3 regions of the Streptomyces sp. NBC_01546 genome follow, and region 2 is predicted to be linked to each of the others. Evidence: riboswitches for the same ligand, from Rfam matches in the RefSeq annotation. Region 2 holds a riboswitch; each other region holds the start of a gene.

The links. A riboswitch is a leader RNA that binds a small molecule or an ion and turns the genes downstream of it on or off. The one in region 2 is predicted to bind cyclic di-AMP.
Region 1: another riboswitch for cyclic di-AMP. It lies ahead of OHA89_RS07570 (LysM peptidoglycan-binding domain-containing M23 family metallopeptidase); the one in region 2 lies ahead of OHA89_RS10835 (M23 family metallopeptidase).
Region 3: another riboswitch for cyclic di-AMP. It lies ahead of OHA89_RS22495 (transglycosylase family protein); the one in region 2 lies ahead of OHA89_RS10835 (M23 family metallopeptidase).

Annotation. Positions count from the first base shown of each region.
Region 1 covers NZ_CP109379.1:1,570,205-1,576,722, reverse strand. The annotation lists gene hpnH (adenosyl-hopene transferase HpnH) at 1-624, shown strand, start outside; gene OHA89_RS07580 (aspartate aminotransferase family protein) at 621-2,036, shown strand; gene OHA89_RS07575 (tyrosine-protein phosphatase) at 2,071-2,862, opposite strand; cyclic di-AMP (ydaO/yuaA leader) riboswitch at 3,155-3,352, shown strand; gene OHA89_RS07570 (LysM peptidoglycan-binding domain-containing M23 family metallopeptidase) at 3,357-4,328, shown strand; gene OHA89_RS07565 (SGNH/GDSL hydrolase family protein) at 4,501-5,286, shown strand; gene OHA89_RS07560 (MBL fold metallo-hydrolase) at 5,419-6,518, shown strand, end outside.
Region 2 covers NZ_CP109379.1:2,434,979-2,441,496, forward strand. The annotation lists gene OHA89_RS10820 (bifunctional GNAT family N-acetyltransferase/acetate--CoA ligase family protein) at 1-226, opposite strand, end outside; gene OHA89_RS10825 (HPr family phosphocarrier protein) at 411-692, shown strand; gene OHA89_RS10830 (GntR family transcriptional regulator) at 884-1,561, opposite strand; gene OHA89_RS10835 (M23 family metallopeptidase) at 1,752-2,552, opposite strand; cyclic di-AMP (ydaO/yuaA leader) riboswitch at 2,565-2,724, opposite strand; gene OHA89_RS10840 (pitrilysin family protein) at 2,943-4,310, opposite strand; gene OHA89_RS10845 (pitrilysin family protein) at 4,331-5,683, opposite strand; gene OHA89_RS10850 (DNA topoisomerase (ATP-hydrolyzing) subunit A) at 5,872-6,518, shown strand, end outside.
Region 3 covers NZ_CP109379.1:4,908,130-4,914,647, forward strand. The annotation lists gene OHA89_RS22475 (nucleoside triphosphate pyrophosphohydrolase) at 1-694, shown strand, start outside; gene OHA89_RS22480 (globin domain-containing protein) at 715-1,899, opposite strand; gene OHA89_RS22485 (cytochrome P450) at 2,048-3,334, shown strand; gene OHA89_RS22490 (transglycosylase family protein) at 3,438-4,472, shown strand; cyclic di-AMP (ydaO/yuaA leader) riboswitch at 4,752-4,924, shown strand; gene OHA89_RS22495 (transglycosylase family protein) at 4,928-5,617, shown strand; gene eno (phosphopyruvate hydratase) at 5,889-6,518, shown strand, end outside.

The DNA.
Region 1 (6,518 bases), 860 kb from region 2:
CGGCACGACGAGTCGGTGGCCAAGGAAGGCGTCTTCGACGAGGCCGTCGCGGCCATCAAGGAGGCGAAGAAGCGCGGGTTCCGGGTGACCACCAACTCCACCTTCTTCAACACGGACACCCCGCAGACGATCATCGAGGTACTCAACTACCTCAATGACGACCTCCAGGTGGACGAGATGATGATCTCGCCCGCCTACGCCTACGAAAAGGCCCCCGACCAGGAGCACTTCCTGGGCGTCGAACAGACCCGCGAACTCTTCAGGAAGGCCTTCGCGGGCGGCAACCGCAGGCGCTGGCGGCTCAATCACTCGCCGCTCTTCCTGGACTTCCTGGAAGGAAAGGCCGATTTCCCCTGCACGGCCTGGGCCATTCCGAATTACTCCCTCTTCGGCTGGCAGCGCCCCTGCTATCTGATGAGCGACGGCTACGTGCCGACGTACCGGGAACTCATCGACGACACCGACTGGAGCAAGTACGGCCGCGGCAAAGACCCGCGCTGCGCGAACTGCATGGCGCACTGCGGCTACGAGCCCACCGCCGTCCTCGCCACCATGGGCTCCCTCAAGGAGTCCCTGCGGGCGGCCCGGGAGACGATCGGCGGGAACCGGGACAGCTCGGCATGACCGCGGAGCCACGGGAGGAGGGCGGCCGGGGCAAGGGCTTCGACCTCGGCGCCCTGCTGGCCGAGCGCGGCGGCGAGCGGTACGAGCTGCACTCCAGGCACCTCAACCACCAACTGCCCCGGATGCTGCACACCATCGGCTTCGACAAGGTCTACGAGCGGGCCGAGGGCGCCCACTTCTGGGACGCCGAGGGCAACGACTACCTCGACATGCTGGCCGGGTTCGGGGTGATGGGCCTGGGCCGCCACCACCCGGTGGTACGCCGCGCCCTGCACGACGTCCTGGACGCCCAGCTCGCCGACCTCACCCGCTTCGACTGCCAGCCGCTGCCCGGGCTGCTGGCCGAGAAGTTGCTCTCGTACAGCCCGCACCTGGACCGGGTCTTCTTCGGCAACAGCGGCACCGAGGCGGTGGAGACGGCCCTGAAGTTCGCCCGGTACGCCACCGGACGGCCCAGGATCCTCTACTGCGACCACGCCTTCCACGGGCTCACGACGGGGTCGCTCTCGGTGAACGGGGAGGGCGGCTTCCGGGACGGTTTCGCGCCGCTGCTGCCCGACACGAAGATCACCCTCGGGGATCTGGGTGCCCTGGAGCGGGAGCTCCGGAAGGGCGACGTGGCCGCCTTCGTCGTCGAGCCGGTCCAGGGCAAGGGCGTGCTCTGCGCCCCGCCCGGGTTCCTGCTCGCGGCGCAGGAACTGCTGCGCCGCCACAAGGCGCTGCTGATCGCGGACGAGGTGCAGACCGGCCTCGGACGGACCGGGGACTTCTACGCCTACCAGCACGAGCCGGGCGTGGAGCCGGACCTGGTGTGCGTGGCCAAGGCGCTCTCGGGCGGCTACGTGCCGGTCGGCGCGACCCTGGGCAAGGACTGGATCTTCAAGAAGGTCTACTCGTCCATGGACCGGGTCCTCGTGCACTCCGCGAGCTTCGGCTCCAACGCCCAGGCGATGGCGGCCGGACTGGCGGTGCTGTCGGTCATGGAGGACGAGGCGGTCGTCGCCAATGCCCGGGCCATGGGCGATCTTCTGCGCGGGCGGCTCGCGGCCCTGGTGGACGAGTACGAGCTGCTGCACGAGGTGCGCGGGCGCGGGCTGATGATCGGCATCGAGTTCGGCCGGCCGTCCTCGCTGGGGCTGCGCAGCCGGTGGACCATGCTCCAGGCGGCCCGCAAGGGGCTCTTCGCGCAGATGGTCGTGGTGCCGCTGCTGCAGAAGCACCGGATCCTCACCCAGGTGTCCGGGGACCACCTGGAGGTGATCAAGCTCATCCCGCCGCTGATCGTGGACGAGCGGGACGTCGACCGGTTCGTCGGCGCCTTCCGCGAGGTCATGGACGAGGCGCACGGCGGCTCGGGGCTGATGTGGGAGTTCGGCAGGACCCTGGTGAAGCAGGCCGTCGGCAACCGTTGACGGCCTGCTCCGGCAGGGGTGGGACGAGCGGGTGTCAGGCGAGGAGCCGGCCCCGGAGCCGGTCGAGGGTCTCGGGCGTGAGCCCGAGGCCCTCCGCGAGGTACCGCTCCTGTCCGCCCCACTGCTCGTCAATGGTGTCGAAGGCCGTGGTCAGGTACTCCGCGCGGGCGTCGAAGAGCGGGGCGAGGAGCTCCATCACCTCGGGGGAGCGGGCCTCCTGCGACTCGCCGCTGCGGCGCACCCGGTAGCGGCGGTGCGGGGCGTTCGACTCCAGGTAGTCCGCCACGATCGCCTCGCGTTCGACGCCCAGCGCGAGCAGGACGACCGCGATCGACAGGCCCGCCCGGTCCTTGCCGGCCGCGCAGTGCAGCAGGGCGGGGACGCTGTCCTCGGCGAGGGCGTGCAGCACCCTGCTGTGCTCGGCGGTGCGGTGCCTGATGATCGCGCGGTACGCGTTCGACATCCGGGCCGCGGCCTTGCCTTCCCCCAGGATCGAGCGGAGCTGATCGAGGCCGCCGTCGCGGACCATCTTCCAGAACTCCCGGCCGTCGGCCGGGTCCGAGAGCGGGATGTTGACGTTCCGCACGCCGGGCAGCTCGACGTCCGGCCCCTCCAGGGCGTGGTCGGCGTTGTTGCGGAAGTCGAAGATGGTGTGGAGCCCGAGCGATGCGAGGAACTCTGCATCGGTTTCGGTGGCATGTGCGAGATGTCCGCTTCGAAACAGTCGTCCCGACCTGACCTGTCGTCCGTCGAAAGTCGGCAATCCGCCCACATCGCGGAAATTGCGCACTCCGGACAGTTCCGGCTCCTGTATCCGCTGGGTCAAAGGAACTCCTCCGCTTCGTCGTGGGGCGTCTGTCCGAATTGAGCCACTTGGCGCCAACTTGCCATATCCGGCGGCGAGATCGGACGTGCCCCCGTGAGCCAGATCATACGGTGACCGTGAGTGCCTGATCGCGAAGGGCGAATGGCCCGGCCGGGGCGGTTGTTGACGGTGGGGAATGGACAGAGGGTGACCGGAATTCCGCCGATTCCTCATCGCGGTGATTCCTTTGGGGAATTCATGGCTTGTTCCCTGTGCCCGGATTCGATTACGTTCGCGACCGATCCGGGTGGACCGCCTAATCCTGCCGCCTCCCGGAAACCGCACCCGACTATTCACGCGCGCGGCAGGAGCGGGGGAACCAGGTAAGCCGCTGTTCCGGATCTTTCTTCCGGGACGGCTAGGGGTGAAGTCGTTCATGTTCCGTACATGTGCGTCCGGACATCTCCAGTCCGAACCCGACAGCTCACCTCGCCGGCGACGGAGAGGAATTCGCCATGCCTGCAAAGGGTAAGCACCGTCGTCCCAAGTCCCGTTCCCTTTCCCGCGGTCTCGCCGTTGCCGGCACCGGTGGTGCGGCCCTCGCGCTGCCCCTGATGGGTGCCGCCGGCGCCAGCGCGGCCGTCGCTCCGGCCGCCGCGCCGGCCACGGTCCCCGCCGTCGCCCCGCAGCTCCCGCTCTCGCTCCAGGCCGCGCCCGCCGCCGCCGTGCAGGCCGCGCCGGCCGTCTACACGGTCGTGCCCGGCGACTACCTCTCCAAGATCGCCGCGGAGCGGCACCTCTCGGGCGGCTGGGAGAAGCTGTACGCCGACAACCGCGAGGCCGTCGGCACCAACCCCTCCCTGATCCACCCGGGCCTGAAGCTGACCCTCGGCGCGAAGGCCGAGGCCCCGGCCGAGGCGGCCCCGGCCCCGGCTCCGGCCCCCGCCGAGCGGTCCTCGACCGGTTCTTCGGCCTCCGACGAGGGCTCCTCGGGCGAGCAGGACGCGCCCGCCCCCGTCCAGCAGCCGAAGCAGAAGCCGCAGAGCAGCGGCTCGGCCACCGGGGCGAAGGCCCCCAGTGCCGCCGGATTCGTGGCCCCGGTCAGCGGTGGGATATCCACCCAGTACAAGGTCGCGGGCGCGATGTGGTCCTCGGGTTACCACACCGGCGTCGACTTCATCGCCAGCTCCGGCACCACCGTCAAGGCCGTCGGCGCGGGCACCGTGGTCTCGTCCGGCTGGGCCGGCGCGTACGGCAACGAGGTCATCATCAAGCACGCTGACGGCCACTACTCCCAGTACGGCCACCTCTCCTCGCTGTCCGTCTCGGTGGGCCAGAGCGTCACCGCCGGCCAGAGCATCGGTCTCTCCGGCTCCACCGGCAACTCGACCGGCCCGCACCTCCACTTCGAGATCCGTACGACCCAGTCCTACGGCTCGGACATCAGCCCGGTGAACTACCTCCGCTCGAAGGGCGTCACCATCTGACGCAACCGACGGCAGCCGCCGCCGGAGCAGGAACACACGTCAGGCCGGGGCCCGAGGGGGGTCCCGGCCTGATGTGTACTTATTCCTTATCCCCCGGGTGGTATAGATCACGGTCCGTCAACCCCTGCTTACGTTGGCGTAGGTCGTGTGCTCGGGTGAAGGATGTCGTTTCGTGGCAGCGACGACGACGACACTCAAGACCATCGGCTCGTACGCGGCGATCGGGGACAGCTTCACCGAGGGCGTGGGGGACCCGGGACCCGGGGATTCCTATCTCGGCTGGGCGGACCGGCTCGCCGTGCTCCTGGCCGACCGGCGCGACGAACACGACTTCCGGTACGCGAACCTGGCCGTGCGCGGCCGGCTCCTCGACCAGATCGTGGCCGAGCAGGTCCCGCGGGCCAAGGAGCTCGCCCCGGACCTCGTGACCTTCTGCGCGGGCGGCAACGACATCATCCGGCCCGGCAGCGACCCCGACGACGTGGCGGAGCGGTTCGAGGCCGCCGTCGCCGACCTCACCGGGGCCGTCGGCCTGGTCATGATCACCACCGGCTTCGACACCCGGGGCGTGCCGGTCCTCAAGCACCTCCGGGGCAAGGTGGCGACGTACAGCGCGCACGTGCGCGCCATCGCCGACCGCTACGACTGCCCGGTGCTCGACCTCTGGTCGCTGAAGTCCGTACAGGACCGGCGGGCCTGGGACACCGACCGGCTGCACCTCTCGCCCGAGGGGCACACGCGGGTGGCACTGCGCGCCGCGCAGGTGCTCGGACTGGAGGTGCCCGCCGACCCCGACCAGCCGTGGCCGCCGCAGCGGCCGCGCGGCTCGGTGGACGTGACCCGGGACAACATCCAGTGGGCGCGCGAGCACCTGGTGCCCTGGATCGGGCGGCGGCTGCGCGGCGAGTCCTCCGGGGACCACGTCGAGGCGAAGCGGCCGGACCTGCTGCCCCTGTAAGGGGAGCGACGGGCGGGGGGAGCGCCACAGACGGGAAACGAGGGCCGTAAGCGGAATCCTTGGGGGTATGTGTGCGTTGGGATGGTCGTAGACCGACGACCGTCCCGACCCCCCATCCTCCCAGGAGGCGCCTTGACCGGCTCCCGTCCCCTGCGTCCCCGGCTGCGTGCCCTGCGGCCCGAAGCCTTCGGCGCGGACCCGTCCGGCGCCCGGCTGGAGCGGATCCACCGCTCGCCGAACTTCGCCGACGGCGTCTTCAAGAACCCGCTCGGGGCCCGGACCAGGCCCTCGGGGTCGATGACCGAGTTCGCCAAGATCTACTTCCACCGGGAGCAGCGGGTCCGGCGCATCCCCGGCGCGCCGATCCCCGTGTACCCGACGACCCTCGCGGAGCTGGCGAAACCGCCCGCGAGCGGACTGCGGCTCACCTGGATGGGGCACTCCAGCGTGCTCGCGGAGATCGACGGGCGACGCGTGCTGTTCGACCCGGTGTGGGGCGAGCGGTGCTCGCCCTTTCCCTTCGCCGGGCCCAAGCGGCTGCACCCCGTGCCCGTGCCGCTGGCCTCGCTGGGCCCGGTCGACGTCGTGGTCATCTCGCACGACCACTACGACCACCTCGACCTGCCGACGATCAAGGAGCTGGCCGGTACGGACACGCTCTTCGCGGTCCCGCTGGGAGTCGGCGCGCACCTGGAGCGCTGGGGCGTCCCGGCCGACCGGCTGCGCGAGCTGGACTGGAACGAGACCACCAAGATCGCCGGGCTCACGCTCACCGCGACCCCCGCCCGGCACTTCTGCGGACGCGGGCTGCGCAACCAGCAGCACACCCTGTGGGCCTCCTGGGTCGTCGCGGGGGACGAGCACCGGATCTACCACAGCGGGGACACCGGCTACTTCCCCGGTTTCAAGGAGATCGGCGCCGAGCACGGGCCCTTCGACGCCACGATGATCCAGATCGGCGCCTACTCCGAGTACTGGCCCGACATCCACATGACGCCCGAGGAGGGCTTGCGCGCCCACCTCGACCTCCAGGGCGGCACCCCGCACGGCACGATGCTGCCGATCCACTGGGGCACCTTCAACCTGGCCCCCCACCCGTGGGACGAGCCGGGCGAGGGAACCGTCACCGCGGCGGAGGGGGTCGGAGCCGCGATCGCCCTGCCGATCCCGGGCCAGCCCTTCGAGCCGGGCACCGCAGGTCTTCCGGACCAGCCGTGGTGGCGGCCGTTCGT
Region 2 (6,518 bases):
CCACGTAGTCGTGGTGCGTGAACCGGTGCACGTCGCGGTCGGAGAGCCGGGGGTACGGGGCGAAGAAGCGGTAGTACTTCGACTCGTCGGAGACCTGCTCGTAGAAACTGACCAGTCGGCCCGCGTCGGCGGGGGTGATGGGCCTGATCCGGGCGGTGCCGCCGTCGCGCAGGACGACGTCCGCCTCCCAGTGGGCCGGGTACGAGGGGTCCGACTCGGTGGTCATGGGCCTACCTTACGGCCGGAAACCGCCTGACAGCGCTCGCGCGGCGCGTGAGGCACACCAGGGCAAAACGGTGCAAGCTGGGGAAGGTCGAACGGCGGAAGATTCGGGCCGAAGGTCGGTCGGAGCATTCAGGGCGTCGTGAGAGACTGGTCTAGACAACCGTAAGAACCTGAAGGGCATCACCATGGCAGAGCGCCGCGTCAACGTCGGCTGGGCCGAGGGCCTGCACGCTCGTCCCGCCTCGATCTTCGTCCGTGCGACGACCGCTTCCGGCGTCCCGGTGACCATCGCGAAGGCCGGCGGCGACCCCGTCAACGCCGCTTCCATGCTGGCGGTTCTGGGCCTGGGCGCCCAGGGCGGCGAGGAGATCGTCCTCGCGTCCGACGCCGACGGCGCCGAGGCGGCGCTGGACCGCCTCGCGAAGCTGGTCGCCGAGGGTCTCGAGGAGCTCCCCGAGACCGTCTGACCCTTCACACGCGAAAGCCGCGACCCCTGCCGTCCGGGGCCGCGGCTTTCGTGTTCACGCAGGGGAATGTCCACGCAGGGGAGTGTTCACCCAGGGGAATTCGACTCCGCAGGAATTCGGCACGCCGAATTCACGCCACCCGGAATTCCGGCAGCGGCGCACGAATACCGATCCTTTGTATACGGGCCCTGTTAATGACGGCCGCTCGACATGTTTACGGCAGGTTGCGAAGTTCTCACGGCCGCCCGTATCCGCAGCCGGTGCGCGCCCGCCGCCCGGTCGGCGTGGACGGCCGCCAGTGTCCGCGCCCGCTCCGCGTCCCCGCGCGCCACCGCGTCCACGATCGCCCCGTGCTCCGCCCAGGACTCCACCGGCCGGGCCGGCGCCTCCACCACGTACATCCACGCCACCTTGTGCCGCATCTGCGTGAGCAGCGCGATCAGGCCCGGGCTCCCGGAGGCCTGCGCGAGCGTCTCGTGGAACCAGCCGCCCAGGGAGCGCAGATCCTCGCCCTGGCCCCGCCTGGCCCGCTCCTGGCCCAGTCTGACCAGCCCTCTCAACACCTTGAGGTGGGCCTCGGTGCGCCGCCGGGCCGCCTTGGCGGCCGCCAGGGGCTCCAGCAGCATCCGCAGCTCGAGGAGGTCTACGGCCTCCTGCTCGGTCGGCTCGGCCACACAGGCACCCGCGTGGCGCCGCGTGGTCACGAACCCCTCGGACTCCAGGGTCCGCAGCGCCTCGCGCACCGGGACACGCGAGACTCCGTACCGGCGGGCCAGCACCTCCTCGGTCAGCCTGCCGCCCGGTTCGAAGACCCCGGAAACGATGTCGTCGCGGATCGCTGTGCATACCGCGTGCGCAGGAATACGCAAGACCGGACCTCCGCCTATTTCCGATTTTCGACTGCCACGCCCATTGGACACGCATGCGCGTGCTGCGACTCTATTGCAACACACGATAATTTCCGAGAGCGGCCGGAAATGACAAACATGTATCCGGCACAGCAGCGCGAAGGCCCCGGCTCGGGGAGCCGGGGCCTTCGGTGAAGCTGTGGAGTGCGGGTCAGACGCTGACACCGTGCGAGCGCAGGTACGAGATCGGGTCGATGTCCGAGCCGTAGTCGGCACCGGTGCGGGCCTCGAAGTGCAGGTGCGGGCCGCTGGAGTTGCCCGTGGAGCCCGAGAGGCCGATCTGCTGGCCGGGGGTGACCTGCTGGCCGACGGAGACGCTCAGCGAGGACATGTGCCCGTACTGGGTGTACGTACCGTCGTTGTGCTTGATCACGACGTTGTTGCCGTACGCGCCGCCCCAGCCGGCCTCGACCACGACGCCGACGCCCACCGCGTGGACGGTGGTGCCGGAGGCGGCGTGGAAGTCGATGCCGGTGTGGCTGCCGGAGGACCACATGCCGCCGCCCGCCTTGTACTGCGTGCTGACGTACGAGCTGTCGAGCGGCGAGACGAAGGTGTTGAGGCGCTTGCGCTCCTCCTCGCGGGCGGCGCGCTCGGCGGCCTCGCGCTCGGCCTTCGCCTTGGCCTCGGCGAGGCGCTTGGCCTCGGAGGCCCGCTGCTTCGCGTCGGCCTCGGCCTGCGCCTTGGCGGCGGCGTGCTCGGCGGCACGCTGCTGGGAGGCGGCCTGGTCCTCGATGTCACCCGCGAGGTCCTCGGCGACGACCGCGCCGAGCGCGTTGTCCGGGGCGGAGTGGGTGTTGCCGTTGTCCGCGGCGAAGGCCGGGGCGGCGAGGGAGCCGACGACACCAGTGGTGGCGAGGGCGGCGATACCGGCGTAGCCGGCGGTCTTGCGGCTCAGACGGCTGGAACCGCGGTGCTTGCCGGAGCCGGCGGGACGACTGCCAAACGCCATGAAGGGGCTGATCCTTTCCTTCCTTCTCGCCTACCGGGTTAGCTGACGGGTTCGGAGCAGGAAGGTCTCCTACGGGCCTCCTCTTGCGAGGCGGTCCGATTCACCCCAGGGACTGATGTGGGTCCCCGGCTCCCCAGGCTCGCGCCTGACGGGGACTCGGCGATCGCTGCCCGGTGCCGCGGATGCGGCGGGTACAACTGACGGACAGCACGGGTGACGCTAGGCGGATCATCAGTCAATCGCCAAACAGACACGCCTTTTTGTTGCGTACGCCACATCACATAAAAGCAACCTCTCCACTAAACGGACAAAAAGGGGCTCTGGCGGACAAGCCCGCCAGAGCCCCTTGCCGTGTCGGCCGGTTGGCCGTCGGCTGCCGTTCGGTTGCCGTCAGTTGGTGACGACGCTCACGTCGCCGATCCCCAAGGCCCGCACCGGCGCCTCGATCTGCGCCGCGTCGCCCACCAGCACGGTGACCAGCCGGTCCGCGGGGAAGGCCTTCACGACCGCCGAAGTCGCCTCCACCGTCCCGGTTTCGGCGAGCCGCGCGTACAACTGCGCCTGGTAGTCGTCCGGCAGCTCCTGCTCGACCTGGTCGGCGAGGGTGCCCGCGACCGAGGCCGCCGTCTCGAACTTGAGCGGGGCCACGCCCACCAAGTTCTGCACCGCCACGTCCCGTTCGGTGTCGGTCAGGCCGCCCTCCGCGAGGGTGCGCAGCACCTTCCAGAGGTCCTCGAGGGCCGGGGCGGTGTTCGGGGTGTCCACCGAGCCGCTGATGGCGAGCATCGAGGCGCCCCTGCCGTCGGCGGTGGAGCGCAGCACCTGGCCGAAGGCGCGCACGCCGTACGTGTACCCCTTCTCCTCGCGCAGCACCTTGTCCAGGCGGGAGGTCAGGGTGCCGCCCAGGCAGTACGTGCCGAGCACCTGGGCCGCCCAGACCCGGTCGTGCCGGTCCGCTCCGATCCGGCCGATCAGCAGCTGCGTCTGGACCGCGCCGGGCCGGTCCACGATGACCACGCGGCCGGTGTCGTCGGCGGTCACCGGCGGCACCGGGAGGGGCTCGGCGGTGCCGCCCGTCCACGCGCCCAGGGTGTCTGCGAGGACCGCGTCCAGGTCGATGCCGGTCATGTCGCCGACGATCACCGCGGTGGCGGTGGCGGGGCGTACGTGGGCCTCGTAGAAGGCGCGTACGGCCGCGGAGTCGATACGGGCGACCGTCTCCTCGGTGCCCTGGCGCGGCCGGGACATGCGCAGGGTGGCCGGAAAGAGCTCCTTGGAGAGCTGCTTGGCCGCGCGGCGCTGCGGGTTGGCCAGCTCGTGCGGGATCTCGTCGAGCCGGTTGCGCACCAGCCGGTCGACCTCGGCGTCGGCGAAGGCCGGCGCGCGCAGGGCCTCGGCGAGCAGGCCCAGCGCCTTGGGCAGCCGCGAGGCCGGGACCTCCAGGGAGACCCGCAGGCCCGGGTGGTCGGCGTGCGCGTCGAGGGTGGCGCCGCAGCGCTCCAGCTCGGCCGCGAACTCCTCGGCGGAGTGCTTGTCGGTGCCCTCGGACAGGGCACGGGACATGATGGTCGCCACGCCGTCCAAGCCCTCGGGCTCGGCGTCCAGCGGGGCGGCGAGGTTGACCTCGACCGCGATCACCTGCTGGCCCGGGCGGTGGCAGCGCAGCAGGGTCAGGCCGTTGGAGAGGACCGAGCGGTCGGGGGCCGGGAAGGCCCACGGCTGCGGCTCGCCGGCCTGCGGCTGCGGGTGGAAGGTCATCGTGACGGCTGCGGTGTCGCTCACTGCTCCGCCCCCTCGTTCTCGTCGTTCTCGGCGGACTCGTCCGACTCGTCGGCCGCGATCGGCTCGTAGACCAGCACCGCGCGGTTGTCCGGGCGCAGCCGGGCCGCGGCCACGGCCTGCACCTCCTCGGCGGTCACGTCGAGGACCCGCTGCACGGCGGTCAGCGCCAGCTGCGGGTCGCCGAAGAGCACCGCGAACCGGCACAGTTCGTCGGCCCGGCCCGCGACCGTGCTCAGCCGGTCCAGCCACTCCCGCTCCAGCTGCGCCTGCGCGCGCTCCATCTCCTCGGCCGTCGGGCCCTCGGCGGCGAACCGCGCGAGCTCCTCGTCCACGGCCGCCTCGATGTCGGGGACCTCGACCCCGCCGGAGGTCTTGACGTCCAGCCAGCCCAGCGAGGGCGCCCCGGCCAGGCGCAGGATGCCGAACCCGGCCGCGACGGCCGTCTGGTCCCGGCGTACCAGGCGGTTGTGGAGCCGCGAGGACTCGCCGCCGCCCAGGACGGTCAGCGCCACGTCGGCGGCGTCGCACTCGCGGGTGCCGTCGTGCGGGAGCCGGTAGGCGGCCATCAGCGCACGCGCCGGAACCTCCTCGACGATCTCCTCGCGCAGCTCCCGGCCGATGACCTCGGGCAGCGAACCGTCACGGGGCGGCTGCTTGCCGTCGTGCGAGGGGATGCTGCCGAAGTACTTCTCGACCCACGCGAGCGTGCGCTCCGGGTCGATGTCGCCGACGATCGACAGCACCGCGTTGTTGGGCGCGTAGTACGTACGGAAGAAGGTGCGCGCGTCCTCCAGGGAGGCGGCGTCCAGATCGGCCATGGAGCCGATCGGCGTGTGGTGGTACGGGTGGCCCTCGGGGTAGGCGAGGGCGGTCAGCTTCTCGAAAGCCGTGCCGTACGGGACGTTGTCGTACCGCTGGCGGCGCTCGTTCTTGACGACGTCACGCTGGTTCTCCATGGACTCGTCGTCCAGGGCGGCCAGCAGCGAACCCATCCGGTCCGCCTCCAGCCACAGCGCGAGCTCCAGCTGGTGGGTGGGCATCGTCTCGAAGTAGTTGGTGCGCTCGAAGCTGGTGGTGCCGTTGAGGGAACCTCCGGCGCCCTGGACCAGCTCGAAGTGCCCGTTGCCCGGTACGCTCGCCGAGCCCTGGAACATCAGGTGCTCGAAGAGGTGAGCCAGGCCGGTACGGCCCTTGACTTCGTGGCGCGAGCCGACGTCGTACCAGAGACAGACCGCGGCGACCGGGGTCAGGTGGTCCTCGGACAGCACCACGCGCAGGCCGTTGGCCAGCCGGTGCTCGGTCGCTGTCAGGCCGCCGGAGCCGGCCTGGGCTGTGGCCGTGTGACCCATGGGCATGTGATCCCTTCGATCGCGATGCAGAGATTTCCGTCAGACCTGCCACTGTATGCAAGCGCGTCGGCAGCCGGATAAGTTCCCGGGTCACACTGGGTCGGAGTCGGCGCTGTCGGTGCCTCGGGCCACAATGGTCCGCGTCAGACCCCCAGCACACTCATTCTTGGTTAAGGAGCCGCGCAGCGATGGCCCGCCGCAGCACGAAGACCCCGCCGCCGGAGGATTTCGAGGAGAAGATCCTCGACATCGACGTCGTCGACGAAATGCAGGGCTCCTTCCTCGAGTACGCGTACTCGGTGATCTACTCCCGTGCCCTGCCCGATGCCCGGGACGGCATGAAGCCGGTGCACCGCCGCATCGTGTACCAGATGAACGAGATGGGTCTGCGACCCGACCGCGGCTATGTGAAGTGCGCCCGCGTTGTCGGCGAGGTGATGGGCAAGCTCCACCCGCACGGTGACGCGTCGATCTACGACGCCCTCGTGCGCATGGCCCAGCCCTTCTCGATGCGGCTGCCGCTGGTCGACGGCCACGGCAACTTCGGTTCGCTCGGCAACGACGACCCGCCGGCCGCGATGCGTTACACCGAGTGCAAGATGGCCGACGCCACGTCACTGATGACGGAGTCGATCGACGAGGACACCGTCGACTTCACCGCCAACTACGACGGCCAGGAGCGGGAGCCGGTCGCGCTTCCCGCCGCGTATCCGAACCTGCTGGTCAACGGCGCGTCCGGGATCGCGGTCGGCATGGCCACCAACATGCCCCCGCACAACCTCGGCGAGGTCATCGCGGCCGCCCGCCACCTGATCCGCTACCCGCACGCGGACCT
Region 3 (6,518 bases), 2.5 Mb from region 2:
GGCCCGCCTCGCCGGCTCGGGCCGGGTCGCGATGCCCGACCTGGAACTGCTGCCCGGCTCGTACGACCTGCCGGGCGCCCGCCTGCTCGACCTGGTCCAGGTGATGGACCGGGTCCGGCGCGAGTGCCCGTGGACCTCCCGGCAGACCCACCGGGGCCTGGCCAAGTACGCGATCGAGGAAGCGTACGAACTGGTCGAGGCCATCGAGGACGGGAACCGGGAAGAGCTGCGCGAGGAGCTCGGGGACGTCCTGCTCCAGGTGGTGTTCCACGCCCGGATCGCGGAGGACTTCGAAGAGCCGGACGAGGCGTTCTCCATCGACGACGTGGCCGGGACCCTCGTGGAGAAGCTGATCCACCGGCACCCGCACGTCTTCGGCGAGGAGAAGGCCGAGACCCCGGAGGACGTCAGCGCGCACTGGCAGCGCACGAAGGCGGCCGAGAAGCGCCGGGAGTCCGTCACGGAGGGGATTCCGCTGGGCCAGCCGGGGCTCGCGCTCGCGGCCAAGCTCGCCGGGCGGGTCCGTTCGGGCGGTCTGGCCGTGGAGCTGCCCCGCGGCGAGGGCATCGGGTACGAGCTGCTGGAGCTGGCGGCGCGCGCCGAGGCGGCGGGGATCGACCCCGAGACCGCACTGCGCGCGGCGGCCCGCGCCTACCGGGACGCGATCCGGGCCGCCGAGGGCGTCGGCGAGTAGCCCCCGGCAACTAGCCGTATCTAGAAGTCCCTCGGCGAGCGGCCGGAGGGGTTGTGCCAGTGCGGTGACGGGCGGTTCAGGAACCACTCCCCGAAGCCGAGCGGACGGCCGTTCACGCCGTGGTCCTCGGCGGCGGCGGGTATGGAGTCGTAGAAGATCCGGCCGGGGCGGGCGCCCAGCTCCTCCAGGAGGAACGCGGTCCGCTCGATGAAATGCGGCGGTCCGCTGAGGTAGACGTCCTGGTCGGGCCACAGGCCCCGGTTGCTGAGCGCGGTGGCCAGCCGGTCGGTGGCCTGGTTGCGGTGCTGCCCGGGCGCGGGCGTGATGTAGGTGACACCGAGCCAGCCGCAGGCGGCGGCGTACTCGTCGATGAGCGGGCGGTCGTAGAGGTACGAGGCGTCCCGCGCGACCACGAAGAGCCGTACGTCCTGATCGGGAGGGTGCTCGGCGAGGTCCTCCAGCATGGCCCGGACCGGCGCCCAGCCGGTCCCGGCGGCGATCAGGCTGGCCGGGCGGTCCGCGCGGCGGAAGGTCAGCTGCCCGCCCGCGGCGCCGAGCCGCAGCGTGTCGCCCGGCTGTACGTCGCGCACGAGGGCGGTGCTGAGCCGCCCCCGCTCGATCCGGCTGACGTGCAGGTCCAGGGTGCCGTCGGGGCGGGGGGCGTTGCCGATGGAGTACGTGCGCCAGGTCGTCGGGACCCGCTCGCTGCTCACGCTCGTGTACTGGCCGGGCAGATAGGGGAAGGGGGCGTGCGGCTTCAGGGTCAGAACGCCGATGTCCTCCCCGTACTGGAGGTGGCGCACGACCTCCGCGTCCCACCACGGCGGGTCGTCACTCGCGGCGGCGCCGGCCGTCATCGCGTCGGCGATCACCTGGTACGCCTCGGCCCAGGCCTTCTCCACCTGCGGGGTCCAGGCCTCGCCGGAGGTCTCGGCGAGGGCGGCGAGCAGGCTGGCGCCCACGGCCGCGTAGTGCTCGGGCCCGGCCCGGAACTTGCGGTGGTCGCGGCCCAGGTCGCGGAGATAGGGGACGAGGCTCTCGTTCTCCAGATGGGCGATCACATGGGTGAGCGCGGCGAAGAGCCGGTCCCGCTGCCGTTCCATGTCCTCGAAGGAGGCCGGGAAGAGCTCACGGACTCCGGGGTTGTGCCAAAAGAGGTGGGAGTAGAAGAACTTGACCGCGTGCTCGGCCCGTCTCTCCACCACCGCGAAGCTGCTTTTCAAGATCCTCACATCCACAGAACCGAAGGTAGGAGTGCCGGGCGAGGTGAGGTCAAGCGTCGGCGGATCTGCGGACAGCCGCGACGAAGCACCCATATGGGATCGGGGCCGCGAGCCGGGATACGGTCATCGGGTGCACGAGCAGACCCCCGCAACCCCCGCCGACACCCCTTCGGCCTCCCCTTCCCGACAGGGGCCGACCCTGTTCGACTGGGAGTTCGCGACCGATCCCTATCCGGCCTACGCCTGGCTGCGCGAGCACTCCCCGGTGCACCGCACCAAGCTCCCCAGCGGGGTCGAGGCCTGGCTGGTCACCCGGTACGCCGACGCCCGCCAGGCCCTTGCCGACCAGCGGCTCAGCAAGAATCCGGCGCACCACGCGGAGCCCGCGCACGCCAAGGGCAAGACCGGGATCCCGGGGGAGCGCAAGGCGGAGCTGATGACGCACCTGCTCAACATCGACCCGCCGGACCACACCCGGCTGCGGCGGCTGGTGTCGAAGGCGTTCACCCCGCGCAGGGTCGCCGAGTTCACCCCGCGCGTGCAGGAGCTCACCGACCACCTCATCGACCGGTTCGCTGAGAAGGGGGAGGCGGACCTCATCCACGAGTTCGCCTTCCCGCTCCCCATCTACGCCATCTGCGAGATGCTCGGGGTACCGCGCGAGGACCAGGACGACTTCCGGGACTGGGCCGGGATGATGATCCGCCACGGCGGCGGTCCGCGCGGCGGGGTCGCCCGGTCGGTGAAGCAGATGCGCACCTATCTCGGTGAACTCATCCACCGCAAAAGGGATGATCTGGGCAATGACCTCATCTCTGACCTGATCCGGGCGAGCGACCACGGTGACCACCTGACGGAGGCCGAGGCCACCGCCATGGCTTTCATCCTGCTTTTCGCCGGTTTCGAAACCACCGTGAACCTCATCGGCAACGGGGTCCACTCCCTCTTCATGAACCCCGGCGAGCGCGAGCGACTCCAGTCCTCCCTCGCGGCCGGCGAGCGCGGCCTGCTGGAGACCGGCGTCGAGGAACTGCTGCGCTACGACGGCCCCGTGGAGCTGGCCACCTGGCGGTTCGCCACCGAGCCGCTGACCCTCGGCGGGCAGTCGGTCGCGGCCGGGGACCCGGTCCTGGTCGTCCTCGCCGCCGCCGACCGCGACCCCGCGCGGTTCGCCGAGCCGGACACCCTCGACCTCTCCCGCACCGACAACCAGCACCTCGGATACGGGCACGGCATCCACTACTGCCTGGGTGCTCCGCTCGCACGACTTGAAGGACAGACGGCGCTTGCGACTTTGCTCACGCGTCTGCCAGATCTGGAACTCGCCGTTCCGCCCGAGGAGCTGCGCTGGCGCGGCGGACTGATCATGCGTGGCCTGCGCACCCTTCCCGTGCGCTTTACTCCCCGAAACATCTGAAGGGCAACTGACCCGAAGTCAGTTGTCGACCGGAGTTGTGACAATCGTTCGAAGGCCGCTAGGTTCTGCCGTTACCCAGCCGTTATGCGAAAGGTGCAGCCTCATGCGTTCCGGGAACGGCCGTCACAGACGTCCCCGTCAGGTGCCCGCGATAGTCGTCACCGCCGGAGTCACTGGCTCCGCGCTGGCCCTGCCGCTTCTTGCCGCCACCAGTGCCTCCGCGGCCGACACCGCCACGTGGGACAAGGTCGCCGAATGCGAGAGCGGCGGCAGCTGGAGTGCCAACTTCGGCAGCGGCCAGTACGGCGGCCTGCAGTTCACGCAGGAGGAGTGGAAGAACTCCGGCGGTCTCGACTTCGCCAAGCGGGCCGACCTGGCGAGCCGTTCCCAGCAGATCGCCGTGGCCGAGCGCGTGCTGGCCTCCCAGGGCCCGCAGGCGTGGCCGCTGTGCGCGGCTTCGGCCGGGCTGGACGGCCAGAGCCCCGCCGCCGAGGTCGACCCCGGCCTGCCCGGCGGCTCCGGGACCGCCACCGCGCCGTCCCGCCCGGACGACAAGGTGCCCACCACCGGTCGCGGCAAGCCGTCCACGGACTTCGGCGCTCCGACCGATCCCGCGCCGAGCCCGTCCGGCAGCCCCTCGTTCGAGCTCCCCGACAGCCCGCTCTCGCCGTCCCTCGGACTGCCCGTCATGCCCTCGCCGGACGACCCCACCACGGCCCCGGCCCCGGTGGACCCGACCGCGCCGACCGGCCCCACGGACCCGGGCGCGCCCACCACGCCGCCGACCACCCCGGGCCAGCCCCCGGTGACCCCGGAGGCCCCCGTGACCCCGGCCGACCCGACGGCACCGGCCACTCCGGGCGCCCCGGGCGCCTCGGCCGACCCGACCGCACCTCCCGTGACGACCCCCGAGGGCGGCGGCAAGCACCGCGGCGCGCCGGCCGCCGAGACACCGGCCGGATCTGATGCCGCGTCGGCGCCCGTCTACACCGTCAAGGCGGGCGACAGCCTGACGGGCATCGCGGACGCCAAGGGACTCAAGGGCGGCTGGAACGCGCTCTACGAGGCCAATGAGCAGGTCATCGGCGGGGACGCCAATCTGATCAAGCCCGGTCAGAACCTGGATCTAAGCCTGTAATAGGGGCACTTCGGGCGGGCAGAAAGAGTTGATTGTCCGTTTTCTGTAAGTGAGACATGTGTCTCTTCCGGTCAACTGGCGTGTCCCGCCCGGGGGCTTCCGCAAACCCCGCCCTCACCTGCGCAAACACCCGTGCGAAGGACGCAAGTAGGGGTCGTTTCTCCCCGATGGTGCTCGTTGAACATCGGGGAGGGACCTGTCTACCTTCTGAATCGCTCGCCACCGCGGGCTCCTTCGACCGCATCGCCGAATCCTGCCGGCGGACGGAGGAAACAGTCGTCGCGTCAAGCGCCGAAGGCAGGAGCGGGGGAACCAAGGTAGGTGCCGGGAGCGGCCGTTGAGAGACGGTCACGCCACCGGCTAGGGGTTAAGACGTGCGCTAGGTCGCACGGCCGGGCAACTCACTCGCCCGAACCCGACAGCTCACCTCGTAGGCGTCGGTGAGGAGAAACTCCATGCTGCTTTCCGGCAAGGGCAAGCACCGCCGCGGTTCCAAGGCCGTCCGCATCGTCACGCTCGCCGGTGTCGCCGGTGTGGCCGTCGCCGCCCCCCTGATGGCCGCCGGTACCGCCAGCGCCGCCACCGCGTCCGAGTGGGACAAGGTCGCGCAGTGTGAGTCCGGTGGCAACTGGTCCATCAACACGGGCAACGGCTACTACGGCGGCCTGCAGTTCTCGTCCTCCACGTGGGCCGCGTACGGCGGCAAGTCGTACGCCGCGCAGGCCAACCAGGCCTCGAAGAGCCAGCAGATAGCCATCGCGGAGAAGGTCCTCAAGGGCCAGGGCAAGGGCGCCTGGCCGTCCTGCGGCGTGGGCCTGTCGAACTCCTCCTACGCCGGCGGGGGCTCGACCGAGACCCCGAAGCAGGAGAAGAAGACCGAGCCCAAGAAGACTCAGCCGAAGAAGACCGAGCCGAAGAAGGAGACCAAGCGCTCCGAGGCCCCGACCACCCGTTCCGAGCGCTCCGAGGCCCCGGCCCCGAAGACCGGCAACGGCTCGTACGAGGTCAAGTCCGGCGACACCCTGGGCCTCATCGCCGAGGCCAACGGCGTTCAGGGCGGCTGGGAGAAGCTCTTCGAGCTGAACAAGGACATCGTCTCGGACGCCGACCTGATCTTCCCGGGTCAGAAGCTGAAGCTCAGCTGAACACTGCGGCAATAGCCGCGGCGTCTTCGAGCAACACGCACCATCCCGCCGCCCGGCGCGTCTCCCCCACGCGCCGGGCGGCGGCGTTTGTGCGGGCAGAACCCCGATGATCAAGAGTCCTATGTCCCGGAAGAGGGGTATTCGGACCCTTTTTCGTCCCAGGACCCGGGCGGTCGGCCGGTCGAGTGCCCGGAGCCGGTTAGGCTCTAGGCGGCAAGGCCATCCCACGGCCTGACGCCACCGCACATCCAGCGTCACATCCCAGAAGGAGATGCTCGTGCCGTCCATCGACGTCGTCGTAGCCCGGGAAATCCTGGACTCCCGAGGCAACCCCACGGTCGAGGTCGAGGTGGGCCTCGACGATGGCAGCACCGGCCGTGCTGCAGTTCCGTCCGGCGCCTCCACCGGTGCATTCGAGGCCATCGAGCTCCGTGACGGTGACCCCAACCGTTACTTCGGCAAGGGTGTCGAGAAGGCCGTCCTCGCCGTCATCGAGCAGATCGGCCCGGAGCTCGTCGGCTACGACGCCACCGAGCAGCGACTGATCGACCAGGCCATGTTCGACCTGGACGCCACCGACAACAAGGGCTCGCTCGGCGCCAACGCCATCCTCGGCGTGTCCCTCGCCGTCGCGCACGCCGCGTCCGAGGCCTCGGACCTTCCGCTCTTCCGCTACCTCGGCGGCCCGAACGCGCACCTGCTGCCCGTTCCGATGATGAACATCCTCAACGGTGGGTCGCACGCCGACTCCAACGTGGACATCCAGGAGTTCATGATCGCCCCGATCGGCGCGGAGTCCTTCTCCGAGGCGCTGCGCTGGGGTGCCGAGGTCTACCACACCCTCAAGAAGGTCCTGCACACCAAGGGCCTCTCCACCGGTCTCGGTGACGAGGGCGGCTTC